Linked DNA regions of Methanotorris igneus Kol 5. Each later gene encodes a partner of the first gene's protein in a complex. Links are inferred from orthologs where the notes say so. Each region holds a gene or a part of one and is shown in the gene's direction. Other genes may lie near its edges.

What was found.
Region 2: the proteins of METIG_RS04060 (region 1) and psmA are in contact, whole or in part, in a cryo-EM structure (PDB 6HE5), measured with the Archaeoglobus fulgidus proteins. The link is inferred for Methanotorris igneus Kol 5 from one-to-one orthologs. Residues at the interface, in WP_010879468.1 of Archaeoglobus fulgidus: Asp391, Leu392, Lys393, Gly394, Met396, Phe397, Val398; in WP_010877997.1 of Archaeoglobus fulgidus: Ala30, Arg33, Gly34, Ala35, Asp51, Arg53, Val54, Lys66, Ser79, Gly80, Leu81, Val82, Met166.

What each region holds. Positions count from the first base shown.
Region 1 is NC_015562.1:837,597-840,723, forward strand. The notes cover bases 149-2,935. They hold METIG_RS04060 (proteasome-activating nucleotidase), read left to right. Parts: upstream 149-823; coding sequence 824-2,047; downstream 2,048-2,935. Other genes in these bases: METIG_RS04055 (multiprotein bridging factor aMBF1), read right to left, coding at 149-574; eno (phosphopyruvate hydratase), read right to left, coding at 2,154-2,935. In the rest of the region: tRNA(Phe) (4-demethylwyosine(37)-C(7)) aminocarboxypropyltransferase Taw2, read left to right, coding at 1-50; more of METIG_RS04055, read right to left, coding at 92-148; more of eno, read right to left, coding at 2,936-3,127. UniProt on the Methanocaldococcus jannaschii protein: ATPase which is responsible for recognizing, binding, unfolding and translocation of substrate proteins into the archaeal 20S proteasome core particle.
Region 2 is NC_015562.1:958,332-961,445, forward strand. The notes cover bases 279-3,052. They hold psmA (archaeal proteasome endopeptidase complex subunit alpha), read left to right. Parts: upstream 279-1,141; coding sequence 1,142-1,963; downstream 1,964-3,052. Other genes in these bases: METIG_RS04735 (ribosome assembly factor SBDS), read left to right, coding at 2,488-3,052. Also shown: acs (acetate--CoA ligase alpha subunit), read left to right, coding at 1-269; more of METIG_RS04735, read left to right, coding at 3,053-3,114. UniProt on the Methanocaldococcus jannaschii protein: Component of the proteasome core, a large protease complex with broad specificity involved in protein degradation. The M.jannaschii proteasome is able to cleave oligopeptides after Glu, Asp, Tyr, Phe, Trp, slightly after Arg, but not after Ala.

The sequences.
Region 1 (3,127 bases):
TTTGGCATATTGTCGTTGATGCAGAATTTGAAAGAATACAAAAAAAATAAAAAAATTAAAATTAATCTAATTAAAGATTATTTTCTTTTAATTATTTTCTTTTTATTTTTATGAAATCTCCAAGGGTCAACCCTTCATCTCCACTACTTACACTATAATCTATGTCTCCTTCTTCATATAAACTTATGCCCAACTCTTTCTCCAATCTTTTTACATATTTTTCTTCTGGCTCCAATTCATTTCTCTCTATTTTGTGGAGTGTAGAGACCTTAATTCCTACACGTTTTGCAAGTTCTTCAATAGTTAATCCCTTTTTCTCTCTAGCTTCTCTTATGATATCACCATAATCTTCAACAAGTGTCTTTAAATTATCAAATAAATCTCTGTAAGGTCTTTTAGGTTTTTTTGTAGATGTGGTTTTTGATGTTGAAGTTTTAGCAACCCCCAGCCTTGAATAACTTTTTGGAGTGACTCCAAATTTCGCACATTCTTTACATACGGCCATTTCAGCCCCTTCAATCCTAACTTTGTATAATTTTGTTGTCTCTTTTCCACAAAGTTCGCATATCTTCATATTTAATTCACCTTTTCCAATTCAAAAGAATGATAACAATTAAAATGGCAAAACCTAAAGGGTTTTGCCGTATATATTTTGACCATTAAATATAAATACATAAGCATAGATATTAAATATACTATTTGGGGAATCTATTAATAAAAACTTTGATATTAATAAATTAGAATTTAAAAATTTATTGTTTGGAATTTTCACACAAACGCATATATATTTATTTTCACAGTATATTATTATGGAGGTAAGATAATGACTTACGAAGAATACAATGATATAAAAGAAAACAATGAAAAAATGGATTTAAATGAATTTAAAGAAAAAGCATACATTGCAGAATTAGAAAGTAAACTCTTACGAATGGAAATGGAAAAAAGAGACTTAGAAAGAGAGAATTTACAGTTAATAAAAGAAAACGAAATTTTAAAAAGGGAACTTGATAGATTGAGAGTTCCTCCATTGATAATTGGAACAGTCATTGAAAAAGTTAGTGATAGGAAAGTTATTGTAAAAAGTTCAACAGGACCACACTTTTTAGTTAACGTTTCCCAATTCGTAAATCCTGATGACTTAACTCCAGGGACAAGAGTTTGTTTGAACCAACAAACATTGTCTGTAGTAGATGTTCTTCCAAAAGAAAAAGATTTAAGAGCAATGGCAATGGAAGTTGATGAAAGGCCAAAAGTTTCATTCAGTGATATTGGTGGATTGGCAAAACAAATCCAAGAAATTAAAGAAGTTGTTGAACTTCCATTGAAACATCCAGAATTATTTGAAAAAGTTGGTATTGAGCCACCGAAGGGAGTTCTCTTATATGGACCTCCAGGAACTGGTAAAACATTACTCGCAAAGGCAGTTGCAGCAGAAACCAATGCGACATTTATAAAAATTGTTGGTTCAGAACTTGTGAAGAAATTCATTGGAGAAGGTGCAAAGTTAGTTAGAGATGTCTTTAAATTGGCAAAAGAAAAAGCACCATCAATAATATTCATTGATGAGATTGACGCAGTTGCTGCAAAAAGAACTGAAGCTTTAACAGGTGGAGACAGAGAAGTCCAAAGAACATTGATGCAACTCTTAGCAGAGATGGATGGATTCGATGCGAGAGGAGATGTTAAAGTTATTGGTGCAACAAACAGATTGGATATATTAGATCCAGCAATATTAAGGCCTGGAAGATTCGATAGAATTATAGAAATCCCAGCTCCAAATGAAGAAGGAAGATTAGAGATATTAAAAATACACACAAGAAAAATGAACTTAAGAGATGTAGATTTAAAGAGAATTGCAAAAATGACAGAAGGTTGTGTTGGAGCAGAATTAAAAGCAATCTGCACAGAGGCAGGTATGTTTGCAATTAGGGATGGAAGAGATTATGTCACTATGGACGACTTCTTGAAGGCAGTTGATAAAGTTATGGGCAAAAAGAGCAGAGGAGAAGTCATATCTCCACACTTGGAAGTGTTGTATAGATAAGTTCATCATTATTTTTTATTTTTTATGCTACTATACATTGATAATTTTGCATCTTTGGATTTGTTCGAAATAAAAAATAAAATTACAAAATATACTGTAGGATGAGTTAGAACGGGACTCTGAAGTATCTTCCAGCATATTTTGGATAACCTAACTCTTCCTCAATTCTAATTAATTGGTTGTATTTTGCTGTTCTTTCCCCTCTTGCTGGTGCTCCTGTTTTTATTTGTCCAGCATTTAATGCAACTGCCAAGTCAGCGATAGTGGTATCTTCTGTCTCTCCACTTCTGTGGGAAACAATGACTCCGTACCCATTTCTAAATGCAAGGTTTGCAGCGTCAATTGCCTCACTTAATGTTCCAATTTGGTTAACCTTCAACAACAAAGCGTTTGCAGCACCGACTTCAACTCCCTTTCTCAGCCTGTTTATGTTTGTAACAAACAAATCATCCCCAACAATCTGAACGCCTTTTAATTCTTTTGTAACCATCGCAAAGCCCTCAAAATCCTCCTCATGCAATGGATCTTCAATTGAGACAATTGGGTATTCATCTGTTAATTCCTTGTATAATTCAATTAACTGTTCTCTTGTTAATTTTTCCCCTTTAACAATGTAGTAACCATCCTTGTAGAACTCACTTGCTGCACAATCTAATGCAAATACAATATCATTCTCATAACCTGCTAATTTTGCAGCTTCAGCCAGCAAGTTTAAAGCATCTCTTGCATCTTCAATTGGTGGAGCAAATCCTCCCTCATCTCCAACGTTTATAGCATTTTTTCCGTATTTTTCTAATATAACCTTTTTTAATGCTTGATATGTCTCTGCTCCAATTCTTATCGCCTCTGCTATTGAGTCAGCCCCAACAGGCATTATCATAAATTCTTGGAAATCTAAAGCATTTCCAGCGTGTTTTCCCCCATTAATAACGTTCATCATTGGAACAGGCATAACAAATGAGTTGCAACCTCCCAAGTATTTGTAGAGTGGGAGTGATGCGGTGTCTGCTGCTGCTTTTGCTACTGCCATTGAGACAGCTAAAATTGCATTAGCCCCTAATTTTGATTTGTTTTCAGTTC
Region 2 (3,114 bases), 120 kb from region 1 along the record:
TATTAAAAGATGTTTCATTTGGAATATATCCAATAACAAAGGAATATGCCCATGAAATGTTAAAAGAATTAAAATCCTACAAAATATTGGAAGGAGTTAGGGGAAGACCGAAGAGGGACATTAAATCCATAGTTGATTTAATTGTAAAACTTGGAGTAATGATGGAACTGTATGATGAGATAAAGGAGATTGATATGAATCCTGTGTTTGTAAAAGAAGATGGAAAAGGATGTTGTGTAGGTGATGCGTTGATAATACTGAAAAAATAGATAAAAAATAAATAAAAAAGCAAAAACAAAAGATTAAATAAAAATAATTAAAACTGTGGAGGGTTTTTATAGTTGTGTGCGAATTTTTTTAAACTTATTATAAAAACTTATAAAATTTTAAGTTGTCATTTTTCCTCCTTTAAATTTTGAAATTGAGTATTTAATGCCTTATAAATTTTATTAAAGTTATGTTCAGTTTCTAACGCACACAACTATAACTAACCCGATCCCATTAGGGTTCTCGGGTTAGCACCCTCCACCATAACCTTTAACTGCTAAATATTCCCCGCGAAGGAAAGACCTCTTCAATATCAAATTTACCTCAGTTAAAAATTCTTTTGCTATCTTGTCAAGGTAAATCTTAAATTCACCATCATAGACCAGTTCATCTCCTTCGCGGGGCTCTTTCATAATCTCTACTCCAAATTTAGGCCCTCTTCAACCGAATCCTGCAAAGTATATAACTATGGAGTCGGCATTTGCCTGCTTCAATTTTTTCTTAATAAATTCCAATGCATCCTCAGATATGTTAACAGGTATCATAGCCATCACCATGAAGGTTTGACATTAAAATCTCTAATGGTTATTAGAATTTTCTCATATATAAATGTTATGATAAGGTTGTGTCATAAACTAACACATACGATATAAAAATAAGAGATAAAAAAACTTAAAAACCACTATCTATAAATACAGTAATAAGTTAAAATATAGTTATAAATATTATTAAGCAAACAGTATTTGTTTTTTGGTTAATGAATTGGTGAAAAACAAAATACAAACGAAATGCTAATAATTGATTTTCTTCAAAAATATTAAATAGTATACAAATTTAAAAAATTTGTGAATTTAAGATAATTGGAGGTAAAAGTATGCAAATGGTTCCAGCATCTGCTTATGACAGAGCAATTACAGTATTTAGCCCAGAGGGGAGGTTATACCAAGTAGAATATGCCAGAGAAGCCGTAAGAAGAGGAACTACAGCAATTGGAATAAAATGCAAAAACGGAGTAGTTTTAGCAGTGGATAGAAGAATAACAAGTAATTTAATTGAAATTAGTTCAATTGAAAAAATCTTCCAAATTGATGACCACATCGCAGCAGCAACATCAGGTTTAGTTGCAGATGCGAGAGTTTTAGTTGATAGAGCAAGAATTGAAGCACAAATAAATAGAGTTACTTATGGAGAACCGATAACTGTTGAAGCATTAGCAAAAAAAATCTGCGATATAAAGCAGGCATATACACAACATGGGGGGGCAAGACCTTTTGGTGTAGCACTTTTAATTGCTGGAATTGACAGGCACAGTGCGAGACTATTTGAAACAGACCCAAGTGGAGCTTTAATTGAATACAAAGCAACAGCAATAGGTTCTGGAAGACCAATTGCAATGGAAATTTTAGAGAAAAAGTACAATGAAAACCTAACTATTGAAGAAGCTATGGAGTTAGCCATATATGTGTTGAGTAAAACAACAGAGGAATTGAAACCTGAAAATGTGGATATGGTTGTTATAAAAGATGATGAAAAGATGGTGGAAAGAATTCCATACGAGAAAATTAAAGAATTAGTGGATACAGTTAAAGAAAAAATAAAACAGGAAAAAGAAAAGGAAAAACAGGAAGAAGAAAATAAAGAAGAAAACGGAGATAACACTGAGGAAAATAATGAAAAAGAAGAAAATCCACAATAAATTATGAAATATTTGAATTAAATAATGTTCAATATTAAGAATAAAATTGATTTTAATCCATGATTTTATAGTCGTTGCGTTATAATAGCCACAGCCATCAATGAAATGAAGGCATAAATTATGGTTTGATTTAAATTTTATACTTATTTATTATTCTTTCAAAGATTTTACTATGCCCAATTATATGAAAAGAATTACACAAACAGTTACATGCCAACTTTAAATATCTCTTCCGTTTTATGTTTTTTTGCTATTATAGTCGTGTGCGTTAGAAATTGGAAATATGCTATTGACAAAGTCATAAAGATTTATGCCTTATTTCAATTTTTTGGCAAAACCTTTTAGGTTTTGCCGTATATTTTAAGGAAGAATAAAGATTATTTAAAAATTCATTAATGCGTAAATACGTTTAAAAAATTTCGCACACGACTATATTTTGTATTTTGTTTGCAGTGTTAATAATATATGTTTTGATAATATCATGTATTGATAGAAAGATATATAAATAAAAAGAAGGGATTATTATGGTGTCCGTAGATAAGGCTGTTATTGCAAGATACCAATCACATGGAGAAAAGTTTGAAATATTGGTAGATCCTTACTTAGCTGCAAAACTTAAGGAAGGGCAAGATATAGACATTTCCGAGATTTTAGCCATTGAGGCCGTGTATAAAGATTCTGGAAAAGGGGAAAAGGCTTCAGAAGATGCACTGCTTAAAGTTTTTGGTACAACAGATGTTAAAGAAATTGCAAAACAAATTATATTAAAGGGACATGTCCAACTTACTGCTCAACAAAGAAAAGAGATGCAAGAACAAAAAAAGAAACAAATTATATCTTTAATTGCAAAAAACACTATAAATCCACAAACTGACACACCACATCCACCTAAGAGGATTGAAAAAGCTTTGGAAGAAGCTCGTGTTAACATAGATATTTACAAGAGTGCTGAAGAACAATTGCCACGTATAATAAAAGAACTTAGAAAGATATTACCAATCAAATTTGAAAAAAGGGATGTTGCTATTAAAATCCCTGCAGAATTTGCGGGAAGTGCATATCACATACTACATCAATATGGAACTGTAAAACAAGAAGAGTGGCAATCTGACGGTTCTTTAATTGTTGTTATAGAAATTCCAAGTGGTATT